DNA from 2 places in the Actinoplanes sp. NPDC051859 genome. Region 1 is predicted to be linked to the other one. Evidence: predicted binding sites of a transcription regulator. Region 1 holds the regulator's gene; the other holds the start of a gene.
What was found. Region 1 encodes HrcA, which represses chaperone genes, less so after heat shock. Its sites were predicted from a motif close to GGTTNGCACNCTCNNNNNGAGNGTGCNAACC; they were not measured.
Positions count from the first base shown of each region.

Region 2: the regulator HrcA is predicted to act here: its motif matches at 4,364-4,394, upstream of groES (co-chaperone GroES).

Region 1 is NZ_JBITBX010000002.1:54,598-61,608, reverse strand. Features, by position in the region: gene ACIA1L_RS04140 (ABC transporter ATP-binding protein) at 1-122, opposite strand, end outside; gene ACIA1L_RS04135 (16S rRNA (uracil(1498)-N(3))-methyltransferase) at 378-1,112, opposite strand; gene dnaJ (molecular chaperone DnaJ) at 1,115-2,266, opposite strand; gene hrcA (heat-inducible transcriptional repressor HrcA) at 2,327-3,349, opposite strand; gene ACIA1L_RS04120 (DUF4870 domain-containing protein) at 3,537-4,202, shown strand; gene ACIA1L_RS04115 (S8 family serine peptidase) at 4,224-6,041, opposite strand; gene hemW (radical SAM family heme chaperone HemW) at 6,112-7,011, opposite strand, start outside.
Region 2 is NZ_JBITBX010000003.1:206,076-213,086, forward strand. Features, by position in the region: gene ACIA1L_RS08925 (sugar ABC transporter permease) at 1-576, opposite strand, end outside; gene ACIA1L_RS08930 (ATP-binding cassette domain-containing protein) at 576-1,382, opposite strand; gene ACIA1L_RS08935 (sugar ABC transporter substrate-binding protein) at 1,406-2,476, opposite strand; gene ybaK (Cys-tRNA(Pro) deacylase) at 2,641-3,123, opposite strand; gene ACIA1L_RS08945 (methyltransferase domain-containing protein) at 3,135-4,301, opposite strand; gene groES (co-chaperone GroES) at 4,518-4,832, shown strand; gene groL (chaperonin GroEL) at 4,904-6,550, shown strand; gene ACIA1L_RS08960 (hypothetical protein) at 6,632-7,011, shown strand, end outside.

The sequences.
Region 1 (7,011 bases):
ATCAGGATCGGGATGGCCGCCTCGCAGGCCTGGTGCACGCCGATGAGCGAGGTGCCGGCCAGCAGCGACCGACCGTTGCGGGTGATCGTCCGGCGCAGGATGCGCCTGCCGGACCGGCTCACCGGCGGACGGGGAGGTTGCTGGGCACGCGGACTCCTGAGAAGGCGGCGGATTCAGCAGGTCAGGCTAGCCTAAGCTCGCATCCTGGGGTCGGCCGCGGCCTTGCTCCACCGAGTGGTCGGCGGCGATGAGGGCGACCGCAGCAACAGACCGCGGCGATGAGGGCGACCGCAGCAGCAGACCGCGGCGGTGCGGACGAGGGCAGCAGCGGCGAGCAACCGGCTTCATGCGGGGCGAGGATGGGTCTGAGCGGCCGCTCACCAACGGTCGAGCGCCGCCGACAGGACGGCCAAGGCGGCCACCCCGGCGGTTGAGGTGCGCAGCACGGAGTCGCCGAGCCGGACCGGCTGGGCACCCGCCGCGACGAAGGCGCCCAACTCCTGGTCGCTGATGCCGCCCTCGGGGCCGACGACCAGCACGATCTCGCCCGCCTCCGGCAGCTTGGCCCGGGTGAGCCGATCGGTGGCCTCTTCGTGCAGCACGAAGGCGACCGCGGCGGCCGTCAGCCGGGCGGCGGCCTGTTTGGTCGACACGTCCGGGTCACCCGACACCACCGGCAGCCAGGGGCGGCGCGCCTGCTTCGCGGCCTCCCGAGCGGTCGACACCCACTTCTCGCGGGCGCGGACGCCGCGATCACCCCGCCATTGCGCCACCGACCGGGAGGCGGCCCACGGCACGATCTCGTCGACGCCGATCTCGGTCATGGCCTGGACGGCCAGCTCACCCCGATCACCCTTGGCGATGCCCTGGACGACGACCAGGCGGGGGTTCGGCTCGGGGGCTACCGTCCGCTCGCCGACCTCGACGTCGATGCTGCCCCGGCCGACCGCGGTGACCTCGGCCTGGACTGCGCCGCCGCGGCCGTCGGCCAGGATCAGCACCTCACCGATCCGTAGCCGCTGCACGTCGGCAGCGTGATGGCCCTCCCGCCCGGCCAGGGTGAAACGCCGGGCGGTCGGCAGGTCATCGACCAGGAACAGGGGTGCGGACACGGTCAGTGGCCGTTGAAGGCGTCCCGCATGCGCGAGAAGAACCCGCCCTGCTTGCTCAGCTCGGCCACGTCCTCGCCGCGCGTCTTGGCAAAGTCGCGCAGCATCCGCTCCTGGTCGGCGGTGAGCTTCGTCGGAGTCTTCACGTCGAGGTGCACAAACAGCTCACCGCGGCCCTGCCCGCGCAGGTGCGGCACGCCCTTGCCGCGTACGCGCAGGGTCGAGGAAGGCTGCGTGCCCGGCTTGACCTCGATGTTTTCCTCGGAGTCGAGGGTTTTGATGGTCAGCCGGGTGCCGAGCGCCGCCGCCGTCATCGGCAGGGTGACCCGGCAGTGCAGGTCGTCGCCCTTGCGCGAATAGACATCGTGCGGGCGCTCGTGGATCTCCACGTACAGGTCGCCGGCCGTGCCGCCGCCGGGCCCGACCTCGCCCTGCTGGGCCAGCCGGATCCGCATGCCGTCCTCGACCCCGGCCGGGATCTTGACGGTCAGCGACCGCCGGGTCCGGATCCGGCCGTCACCCGCGCAGGTCGGGCAGGGCTGCGGGATGACCGTGCCGTGCCCCTGGCAGGCCTGGCAGGGGCGCGACGAGACGACCTGACCGAGGAATGTGCGCTGCACAGACTGCACTTCACCGCGGCCGCCGCACGTCTCGCAGGTAGCCAGGTGGGTGCCGGGTGCGGTGCCGGCGCCGGTGCACTGGGTGCAGAGCACCGCGGTGTCGACGGTGATCGGCGCCTCGACGCCGAAGGCGGTCTCGACCAGGTCCAGCTCGAGCCGCAGGATCGCGTCTGCCCCGGGCCGGGTGCGCGGTCGGGGTCCCCGGCCACCGCCAGCGCCGCCGGCAGCCGTGCCGAAGAACGCGTCCATGATGTCCTGGAAGCCCACGAACGGGCCGGCGCCACCGGGACCGCCGGGGCCGGCACCTCCGCCGCCGCCGGGCGCGAGCGGGTCGCCACCCAGGTCGACTATCTGCCGCTTCTGGTCGTCGGACAGCACCTCGTACGCGGCGTTGATGTCCTTGAACTTCTCGTGCGCCTCAGGGTCCGGATTGACGTCCGGGTGGTACTGACGGGCCAGCTTGCGGTAGGCACGCTTGATCTCGTCGTCGGTGGCTTCCCGGCTGATGCCCAGAATTCCGTAGTAGTCCTTGGCCACAGGTTTCGAGTCCTCATGTCTGCCCCGCGCGGTGCGCCGGAGACCGTCGTCGCTTGTCCGTCAGTTCTGTGCCAGCAAATCGCCAACGTAGCGTGCCACGGCACGCACGGTGGCGATCGTTCCGGGGTAGTCCATCCGGGTCGGCCCCAGCACGCCGAGGCCCCCCACGATCGTCGCGCCCGGTCCGTATCCGGTGCTCACCACGGACGCCGCCCGCAGGTTGTCGATCTCGTTCTCGTCGCCGATCCGGACCCGGGTGGTGCTCGGCTCCACCTCGCCGATGAGTTTGAGCAGGATGACCTCTTCCTCGAGCGCTTCCAGCACCGGGCGCAACGAGCCTTGGAAGTCCAGGACACCGCCGCGGGTCAGGTTGGCGGTGCCCGCGAGTGCGAGACGTTCGTCACTGCGCTCGACGAGGGTCTCCAGCAGCACCGAGGCGACGCACGCCATGGTGGTGCGTTTCTCCGGGTCGGACTCGTCGACCAGCGCCTGGACCAGCGGCGGCGTGTCGGCCAGCTTCACGCCGGACAGTTTCGTGTTGACCTTGCGCCGCATGTCGAGCACGTCGTCGGGCGTGGCCGGCAGGGGCAGCTCGACGAGTCGCTGCTCCACCCGACCGGTGTCCGCGATCATCACGAGCATGACCCGCGTGGTGGAGATCGGCACCAGTTCCAGATGGCGCACGGCCGAGCGGGACAGGCTCGGATATTGCACGACGGCGACCTGCCGGGTGAGCTGAGCAAGCAGGCGCACCGTGCGGTGCACCACGTCGTCCAGGTCGACCGCCCCGGCCAGGAACCGCTCGATCGCCCGCCGCTCGGCCGGGCTCAGCGCTTTGACCCGCGACAACCGGTCCACGAAGAGCCGGTAACCGGCATCGGTGGGCACCCGACCTGCACTGGTGTGCGGCTGGCGGATGTAGCCCTCCTCCTCCAGCACGGCCATGTCGTTGCGGACGGTGGCCGGCGAGACGCCGAGCTGGTGCCGCTCGACGAGGGCTTTGCTGCCGACGGGCTCCTGGGTGGCGACGTAGTCCTCGACGATGGCGCGGAGCACCTCGAGCTTGCGGTCATCCAGACTCATGACCCCTCCCCCGCTCCGCAACCCGGTCTCTGGCACTCCGACGACTTGAGTGCCAGTCTACGACGCCGCCGACTCGGACGCGATGATCGTCCGCCGATGCCGGTGCTACTTAGCCGACTGTCTATTGTTCGACCTGTCCCGGGTGTTGCTCTCGCCACGATCGACCTGCGCACCTACCGTGTCTGCCATGACTGAACCGCCGCGCCCGCCCGGTGAGGGAAACCCCTCGGACCCCACCAGGCCGATCAACCCATATGGCAACGACCCCTCGGCACCTCCGCCGCCCCCGGCGTACGGCGCTCCCCAGCCCCCGACCTATGGCACCCCGCCGCCCACCTCGGGTGCGGGCGGCTACCCGCCGCCGAGCTCCGGCGCTGGTGGCTACGGCCCACCGCCCGGCTCCGGCGCCCCATACGGCGGTCCCCCGCCCGGCAAGCAGCCCTACGGCCCGCCCGGCGCGTACGGCCAGCAGCCCGGCTACCCGCCGCAGGGCTACGGCCAGCCCGTCGGTGGCGGCGATGACAAGACCTGGATCCTGGTCGCGCACTTCGGTGGTGCGGCCGGCGCCTTCCTCGGCGGCGGCTGCTCCGGCTGGATCGCGCCGCTGATTGCCCTGCTGGCGCGCGGCAACCAGTCGCCGTACGTGCGGGCCGAGGCGGTCAAGGCGCTGAACTTCCAGATCCTCTGGTCGATCATCGCGCTGGTCGGCTGGATCCTCGTCTGCATCGTGATCGGCGTCTTCATCGGCATCGCGGCCTGGCTGGTCGCCACGATCGTCGGCGTGATCGCCGGGGTGAAGGCGAACAACAACGAGCCGTACAACTACCCGATGACGATCTCGATCATCAAGTAGCGCGGCGTCGGGCGGTCCGGTTCAGTCGAGCCGGATCGCCCGACTCAGCTGGACCGCCCGGCCGTCGTGGTCGGTGCCCTGAACCAGGATCGTGCCCGTCCGCGCGGACTGCACCGGCAGCACCGCCACCGACACGTCGTCGCCGACGGTCACTTTCACGGTCGCCAGGATGACGGTTTTCGCCGCCTTGCCCTGCCCGTACGATTCCCGGACCGTGAGCGCGCTGCCCGGGAGCAGCGAGGTGCCCTGCACGACGATCTTGACCTTCTTCGGCACTGCTGTCCGGCTCAGCGACAGCGCGGCGGGCGTCCAGCGCGCCCGGCCGGTCGCGGTGACCCGGGCCGACTTGCCGCCCGGCCCGTAAGCCTCCACCGCGTAGGTGTGGTTGACACCTCCGGAGACCCGGTCGGTGTAGGTGGTGCCGACCAGATTGCCCAACGACACCCCGTCCCGGAAGATCTGATAGCCGGTCAGCGGCGCGGTCGCCGTGCCCCGCACCGGCGCCCAACTCACCCGCAGCGCCTCCGCCAACGGCGCCACCATCAGCGCGGTGGGCGCGGCGGGCGCCGTCAGAAGCGGCGGCGTCCGCACCGGTGCCGGGGTCACCGTCTTCGTCGGGCTCGGTGTCGGCGCCTTCGTCGGCGCCTTCGTGGGCGCAAGCGTCTTAGTGGGCGCAGGCGTCTTCGTCGGCGCAGGCGTCTTCGTCGGCGCAGGCGTCTTCGTCGGCGCAGGCGTCGGTGTCTTCGTGGGAGCCGCAGTCGGCGTGGGGGTCGGAGCGGGCGTCGGCACCGTGGGCGTGGGCGCCGGCACCGCCGGCCACTCGACCCCCGTGAGCAGCCGGTACGGGTTGATCAACCCGTAGCCGTACCCGTTGTCGAAGCCCGGCGCGCCCAGGTCGGTCGCCGTCTCGATCAGCGCGGCTCGGGCCTGCGCGGGGGTGGCCGTGGGATGCGCCGCCCGCCACAACGCCACGGCGGCGGCCACGTGCGCGCTCGCCGTCGACGTACCGCTCTTGGACACGTACGGCACGGCCGGGTCCGCATGCGTCGAGTCCATGCTGAAGATCCCGGAGCCCGGGGCGGCAACGGTCGCTGTTCCGCTGGTGTTGCTGAAGTCGGCGACGGCACCCGTCGATTCGGTGGCCGCCACCGCGATGACGCCCGCGGACGAGGCCGGCCACATCGCCGTGTTGCCGCTCTTCCGGTTGTTGCCGTTGGCCGCTACCACCACCGCACCCTTGCGGTTGGCGTAGTTGACCGCGTTGACGTACAGCTCGTTGTACGCCCCGGCCACCGACAGGTTGATCACTGTGGCGCCGTGGTCGGCGGCGTACACGATGGACCGGGCGATGTCGTCGGGCTGGCTGGTGCCGGTGGCGTCGATCACCCGGATCGGCAGGATCTGCACGCCGGCGGCGATGCCCGCGATGCCTTTGCCGTTGCCGGCGACCGCCCCGATGATGCCCGCGACGTGGGTGCCGTGCCCGTTCGGGTCGACGCAGCCGTTCGCCGCGCTGTACCTGTCGCCGACTTCGTCGTGGCCCAGGTCGCAGCGGATCTGCCCGGGCGCCCAGTCTTCCTCGGTCACGCTGACGCCGCTGTCGATCACGGCGACGAGCTGCCCGGCGGTTGCCGCCGCGGGCAGGTCATCAATGTGCAGCGCGTCGTTGTTCCACAGGTGGTTGCGATAGGTGTCGTCGGTCACACCCGCAGGGGAAACAGGGGCAGCCTCAGGGACGGTGGCCGGCGAAGCGAGCGCGGCGGCGCCAGGGGTGGTCGCGCCCAGCACGAGGAGACCGCCCGCGAGGATCACGGTCAGCCGCCCGGTGATGACGCGCATCGCCTGCCTCCCGTCGCCGCGGGAGCTTCCCGCGCCTCCGGTAGATCGGCAGCCAGCGCGCGCACCAGAGTCAAACCAGGTCGCGAATCACCGCATCTGCCAGCAACCGACCACGCAGCGTCAGGACGGCCCGGCCTTCTCCGTACGGAACAGGCTCCAGCAGGCCGTCCGCCAGCGCCTGCCCGGCCCCCGCAGGGTCGGTCAGCGCGAACGGCAACCCGTCGGCAAGCCGCAGCCGCAACATGACCTCCTCGATCCGACGGTCCTCGGCGCTCAACAGCTCCCGCGCCTGCCCCGGCGAGACCCCTTCAGCCAGCTTCTTCGCGTACGCGGAAGGGTGTTTGACGTTCCACCAGCGCACCCCGCCGACGTGGCTGTGCGCACCCGGCCCGAGCCCCCACCAGTCGCCGCCGGTCCAGTAGAGCCGGTTGTGCCGGCAGCGCGCGGCCTCGGACGTCGCCCAGTTGGACACCTCGTACCAGGAGAAACCCGCCGCCGTGAGGGCCTGCTCGGCCGCCAGGTAGCGGTCCGCCGCGACGTCGTCCTCCGGGTACGGCAGCTCGCCCCGGCGCATCCGCCCCGCCATCCGCGTCCCGTCCTCGACGATCAGCGAGTACGCGCTCACATGATCCACCCCGGCCGCGATCACCGCGGCCAGCGAGGCGGCGAAATCGTCCGCAGTCTCCCCCGGCGTCCCATAGATCAGGTCGAGGTTGACGTGGTCGAAGCCGGCCTCGCGAGCCTCCTGCGCGGCCCGCGGCGCCCGCCCCGCGGTGTGCTTCCGGTCCAGGATCGCCAGGACGCCGGGCGACGCCGACTGCATGCCCAGCGAGATGCGCGTGAAGCCCGCCTTGCGCAGCGCCTGCAGGGAGGCGGGCGTGACCGATTCGGGGTTGGCCTCGGTGGTGATCTCCGCGTCCGCGGTCAGGCCCCAGGTGCGGTCGATGCCGTCCAGGATCCGGCCCAGGTC
Region 2 (7,011 bases), on a different contig from region 1:
CGCCCAGCTCAGGGCGACCGACATGTTGTTCTTCGCCAGCGACAGCACGAACGGGTCGCGGATCGAGATGTTCTTGCCGCCGTCGAGGAGGACGAGCAGGACGCCCTGGAAGGCCAGGAAGCCGGCCAGGGTGACCACGAAGGACGGGATGCCCAGCTTCGACACCAGGAAGCCCAGCGCGAAGCCGATCGCAACGCCGGTGCCCAGGGCGACCGGGATGGCCGCGTACCAGGTCCAGCCCTGATCGGTGAGCAGGATCGCCATGATCGCGCCGCAGACGCCGCTCGCGAAACCGGCGGACAGGTCGATCTCGCCCAGCAGCAGGACGAAGACCAGGCCCATGGCGATGAAAATGACGGCCGCGCCCTGCGAGAACAGGTTCGCGAAGTTGAGCGGGGTGAAGAACGCCGGCCGGGCCACGCTGAAGATCAGACAGAGCGCCACCAACCCGAGGATCGCCGGCAGGCTGCCGATGTCGCCGCCGCGCACCCGACCCCAGTAGTCGTGCAGATGGCTCGCGACCGTGGGCTGGACCTCCGTGGTGGGCCCGGTCGGGGAAGTCATGGTGGTCGACATCAGTGGCCGCCTCCCGGCCCGAAATCGGCGTAACCCACAGTGGTCCGTTCTGGTGGCAGGCCGAGGTTTCCGCTGCGGCCTGAGGTGATCAACTCGACGACCTGGGAGTGGGTGACGTCGGTGGTGCGTACCTGGGCGGCGGTCCGGCCGAGATAGAGCGCACAGATCCGGTCGGAGACGGCGAACACGTCGTTCATGTTGTGCGAGATCAGCACCACGCCGAGTCCGTTGTCGGCGAGGCGGCGGACGAGCTCGAGCACCTGGGCGGTCTGCGCCACGCCGAGCGCCGCGGTCGGCTCGTCCAGGATCACGATCCGGCTGTTCCACAGCACGGCCTTGGCGATCGCCACGGTCTGCCGCTGGCCGCCGGACAGGCTCGCCACGGACTGGCGCAGGGATTTCACCGTACGCACGCTCAAGCTGGCCAGGGTGTCGCTTGCCATCTGTTCCATGGTGGGTTCGTCCAGCACGATGCCGCGGACCCGTTCCCGGCCCAGGAACATGTTCTGCACGACGTCCAGGTTGTCGCAGAGCGCGAGGTCCTGGTAGACGACCTCGATGCCGAGCAGCGCGGCGTCGCGAGGACTGCTGACCGCCACCTCGTCGCCGGAGAACGTCACGGTGCCCGCATCCATCGTGTAGATGCCGCTGATGCACTTCACCAGGGTGGACTTTCCGGCGCCGTTGTCGCCGACGAGCGCGGTGACCTCGCCGGGATAGACGCTCATGCCGACGTCGTGCAGCACCTGGACGGGACCGAAGCTCTTGTCGATCCCGCGCAGCTCCAGCAGTGGTGTCGCGGCCACGGGCAGCTCTCCTCCTCGGCGGGTCAGACGCCGTTCTCGGTGCACAGCGCGGCGAAGTCACCGGTGCACAGCTGAGCCTTGGTCACGAAGCCTTCGGTGATGACATCGCCGACGTTGTCCTTGAAAATCGGCTTCGGGGGGATCAGGACAGCCGGGACATCCCGCCCGGTCTCGCCGTCCTTGATGGTCTGGTCGACCTTCTTGCGCTCGCCGCGGGCCAGCGCAATGGCGAGATCGGCTGCGGCATCGGCCACCTGCTTGATCGCCTTGTAGACGGTCATACACTGGTCTCCGGCCAGGATGTTCTGCAGGCCCTGCACGGTGGCGTCCTGCCCGGTCACCGGCACCGCGCCGTTCAGCTTGTACTTCTTCAGGACGGAGATGACGGCGTTGCCCATGCCGTCGTTGGCCGCCAGCACACCCTTGATGTCGCGGCGCTGCGTCAGCATCTGCTCGAACATCGTCCCGGCCTGCGCGTTGTCCCACTCCGGTACGGCCTGGTCCGGCCCCTTCTCATACTCGCCAGAGGTGAACTTGGGCTGGAGCACCGAGTCGTAGCCCTCCTTGAACAGGGTGGCGTTGTTGTCGGTGGCGGCGCCGTGCAGCTCGGCCACTACAGGCTTCGGGTACTTCTTCTCGGCCAGGCACTTGACCAGGCCTTCGCCCTGCAGCCGGCCGACCGTGACATTGTCGAAGCTCACGTAGTAGTCGGCGCCACCGCCGAGGGTGAGGCGGTCGTAGTCGATGGTGGCGATGCCGGCTCGCTTCGCCTTGTCGAGAACGGCTTTGCCCGTACCCGAATCGAGGTTGACGATCATCAGGACCTTGACCCCGCTGGAGATCATGCCGTCCGCGATGGTCTGGAACTGGCTCTTGTCGCCCTGGGCGTTCTGGATGTCGGCGGAGACGCCGGCCGCGTCGAAGGCCGCTTTGAGGAATTTCGGGTCGTCGGAGCCCCAGCGCTGGGAGCTGGCGGTGTCGGGCAGGATGATGCCGATCTTGCCAGCGGATCCGTCATCGCCCTTGTCGCTGCACGCGGTCAAGCCGCCAGCCAGCAGACCCGCCGCGGCGAGGGCGGAGATTCCCCTACGCATTCCTCGTGTCCTCTCGGATCGCCGCTGACCGAAATTTTGTTGTGTCGGGCAACGTATTCCGGCGACGTGCTGCGGCACAACCCGGCGACCTCCGGGCGCTCCTTAAAGTGACGCTAGGTCACGTTAAGTGGCAGAATCGGCGCTTCTCCGGTTTTGCCCGAGCCTTATGTCCGGATCCGCGCCGCCGTCGCGCCGGTCAACCGCACCAGATCCGCCGGCGCCAGTGACACCTGCAAACCCCGGCGACCCGCCGAGACATACATCCGCTCCAGCCCCAACGCCGAATCATCCACCACCGTCGGCAGCCGCTTCCGCTGCCCCAGCGGGCTGATGCCGCCCCGGACATAGCCGCTGCTGCGCTCCGCGGCCGCCCGATCGGCCAACGCCGCCCGCTTCCCGCCCGCCGCGCCGGCCAGCGCCTTCAGATCCACCTCGCCCGTCACCGGCACGACAGCCACCGTCAGCGCGCCATCGACCTCGGCGATCAACGTCTTGAACAGCGACGCAGGCGACACCCCCAGCGCCTCGGCCACCAGCGCGCCATAGTTCGGCACCTCCGCCGCCACCTCGTACGCGTGCAGCTCGTGCGGCACCTTCGCCGCGGACAGCAGTACGGTCGCCGGCGTCCCGGCCGCCTTCTTTGCCATGACCACGCAGGCTAGCGACACACCAGGACGGTCGGGGCATCCGCCACCCGGGTCAGCACCAGCGACGCCGCGTTGCTCCCGCGCAGCCGCAGGTCACGGCGCAGCTGCTCCGGCTCCAGGGCAGAACCGCGCTTACGGATCTCCAGCCGCCCCACCTCGCGCTCCCGCAGCAACGCCCGCAGCCGCTTCAGCGAGAACGGCAGCACATCGATGATCTCCAGCCGGCGGCCGTACGGCGAGTCGACCGGCTCGTCGGTGTAGACGTAGGCGATCTGCGGGTCTGCGAGCCGACCCCCGATCCCCGCCGCGAACTCGGCCACCAGGTGCGAGCGGACGACTGCCGGGTCCGGGTCATACACGAACCGCCCCACCTCGCCGACCGGTGCCAGAGTGGTTCCAGGGCCGTGCAACGTGCCGCCGTCCGGCAACAGCACCGCCCGCCGGGGCACCTCGGCCAGCGGCCCACACCAGAACGCCGCCTCGACCAGGTCACCGTCGACGCTGACCCACTCGCCCTCGGCGCCCGGGGGAAGCAACGCGTGATCGATCCCGGGAGCGAGCTTGAGGACCGTTCTCGGCACCCGCGTGGGCAGTGCGGCGATGAAGTCCCACGGCGGCGACCAGGACTGCGGGTCCATCAGCCGGCCGCGCCCCGCTCGGCGTCTGGCCGGGTCAGCGAACACCGCGTCGAACCGCTCCACGTCAACCGAGGTCGCATCAGCGCACGCCACGGTCACCCGATCGGCGAGGCCGGCGGCTGCCACGTTGGCCTCGGCGATCGCAGCGGTCAGTGGGTCGGCGTCCACCGCATACACCCGGATCCCGTGCCGGGCCGCCGCCAGCGCATCCGAGCCCAACCCGCAACCCAGATCGGCGAGGCTTTCGACGTCCGCGGCGCGCAGCCGCGCGGCGCGCCGGTCGGCCACCACCATTCGGGTCGCCTGTTCGAAGCCAGCCCGAGTGAAAAACATCCCCGCCGCGGCCGCTCCGAACTTGCCCGCAGCGCGTCGGCGCAGGTCGGTCTGCGTCAACGCGGCGGCCGCCAGCGGCGCCGCGACACCCCGCGCCCGCAAGGCCGTGGCCGCAGCGAGCGGGTCGGCGCCGGCCACCTCGGCAGCCGCGGTCAACGCCTTCAAGCCTTCATCGGTACGCAGGGCGGCGAGCAGTTCCAGGTCCACGCCGAGTCATTCTGCCGTGTTGGCACTCTCCTTGACGGAGTGCTAGTTCCGGCATAATCTCCGATTAGCACTCTCAACCTGAGGGTGCCAGCGCGCGCCCCGCACGGGGGCACACGCTTGCGCCAGGCGGACCGGCACCCGCGACGACGGCCCCGCCCGGTGGCATGAGGCATGAGATCGGCCGTTCCGGCCGGCGAAACCTGTACCCAGGAGGGTATGCCCGTGACTACCGCGACCAAGGTTGCGATCAAGCCGCTCGAGGACCGCATCGTGGTCCAGGCGAACGAGGCGGAGACCACGACGGCTTCCGGCCTCGTGATCCCCGACACCGCCAAGGAGAAGCCGCAGGAGGGCACCGTCCTCGCCGTCGGCCCCGGCCGGATCGACGACAAGGGCAACCGCGTTCCGATCGACGTGAAGGTCGGCGAGACCGTCCTCTACTCGAAGTACGGCGGCACCGAGGTCAAGTACGCCGGCGAGGAGTACCTGGTGCTCTCCGCCCGCGACGTCCTCGCGGTCATCGAGAAGTGACCTACTGACAGTGCTTCCCGCCCTGGCCCGAGCTCTCGGGTCAGGGCGGTGGTGCGTGAAGGGACCATTACATGGCGAAGATTCTCAGCTTCTCTGACGACGCGCGGCACCTGCTGGAGCACGGCGTCAACACGCTCGCCGACACGGTCAAGGTCACCCTCGGCCCGCGCGGCCGCAACGTCGTCCTGGACAAGAAGTTCGGCGCGCCCACGATCACCAACGACGGTGTGACCATCGCCAAGGAGATCGAGCTCACCGACCCGTACCAGAACCTTGGCGCGCAGCTGGTCAAGGAAGTGGCGACCAAGACCAACGACGTCGCCGGCGACGGCACCACCACGGCCACCGTGCTCGCCCAGGCGCTGGTCCGCGAGGGCCTGCGCAACGTGACGGCCGGTGCCAACCCGATCGCCCTCAAGCGCGGCATGGACCTGGCCGCCGAGGCCGTCTCCAAGGCCCTGCTGGGCAAGGCCGTCGAGGTTGCCGACCACAAGTCGGTAGCCAACGTCGCCACCATCTCGGCCCAGGACGCCGCCATCGGTGAGCTCATCGCCGACGCGATGGACCGGGTCGGCCGCGACGGTGTCATCACCGTCGAGGAAGGCTCCGCGCTCAGCACCGAGCTCGTCGTGACCGAAGGCCTGCAGTTCGACAAGGGCTTCATCTCGCCGAACTTCGTGACCGACGCCGAGGCCCAGGAGGCCGTGCTCGAGGACACGTACATCCTCATCACGACCCAGAAGATCGGAAGCGTCGAGGAGCTGCTGCCGCTGTTGGAGAAGGTTCTCCAGGCCAGCAAGCCGCTGCTCATCATCGCCGAGGACGTCGAGGGCCAGGCGCTGTCCACCCTCGTGGTCAACGCCCTGCGCAAGACCTTCAAGGTCGTCGCCGTCAAGGCGCCCGGTTTCGGCGACCGCCGCAAGGCGATGCTGCAGGACCTGGCGATCGCGACCGGTGGCGAGCTCATCGCCCCCGAGCTCGGCTACAAGCTCGACCAGGTCACCGTCGACATGCTGGGCACCGCCCGGCGCGTCGTGGTCGACAAGGAGAACACCACCATCGTCGATGGTGGCGGCAAGAAGGCCGAGATCGAGGACCGGGTCGCGCAGATCCGCAAGGAGATCGAGGCCTCCGACTCCGACTGGGACCGCGAGAAGCTGTCCGAGCGGCTGGCCAAGCTGTCGGGCGGCATCGCCGTGATCCAGGCCGGCGCCGCGACCGAGGTCGAGATGAAGGAGCGCAAGCACCGCATCGAGGACGCCATCGCGGCGACCAAGGCCGCGGTCGAGGAGGGCACCGTGCCCGGCGGCGGCGCCGCCCTGGCGCACGTCGTCTCCGCGCTCGACGGCGACCTCGGCCTCACCGGCGAGGAAGCCATCGGCGTCTCGATCGTCCGCAAGGCGCTCGTCGAGCCGCTGCGCTGGATCGCGCAGAACGCCGGCCACGACGGCTACGTCGTGGTGGGCAAGGTCGGCGAGCTGAAGTGGGGCCACGGCCTCAACGCGGCCACCGACGAGTACGTCGACCTCGCCGCCGCCGGCATCATCGACCCGGTCAAGGTGACCCGCAACGCGGTCTCCAACGCCGTGTCGATCGCCGGTCTGCTGCTCACCACGGAGAGCCTCGTGGTCGAGAAGCCGGCCGCACCGGAGCCGGCCGCGGGCGGCCACGGGCACAGCCACGGTGGTCACGGCCACCAGCACGGCCCGGGCTTCTGACCCGAACGCACGAGGTAAAGGGCGCGTCGCAGCAGCGGCGCGCCCTTTCTCGTGTGATCCTTCCCAGGGAGAGGTGCGCGGATGATCATCGTCGTGGAGGGTCCCACTGCGGCCGGGAAAACCTCCTGGTGCCGCGGGTACGCCGGCCGGTACGTCCCAGAACACCAGGCGACAGGCCGCGAACCGACAGACGCGGTGGCGCTCGCCCGGCACTGGGTCCGCGCCGGCATGCAGCGCTGGTCCGCCGCACTCGACCTCGAACGGGCGGACGGCGTGGCCTTCTGCGACACCGACCCGGTGAAGCTGCACTACGCGTGGGGGATGGCCGCGCTCGGGCTCGCGCCGCGGGCCCAGTTCGACCGGGAGCTGGCGGTCACCCGGGAAGCCTTCCGCAAGCACCGGCTCGGCTTCGCCGACACCGTGCTTGTCAGCCTTCCCGACACCGCAACCCTGCAACAACG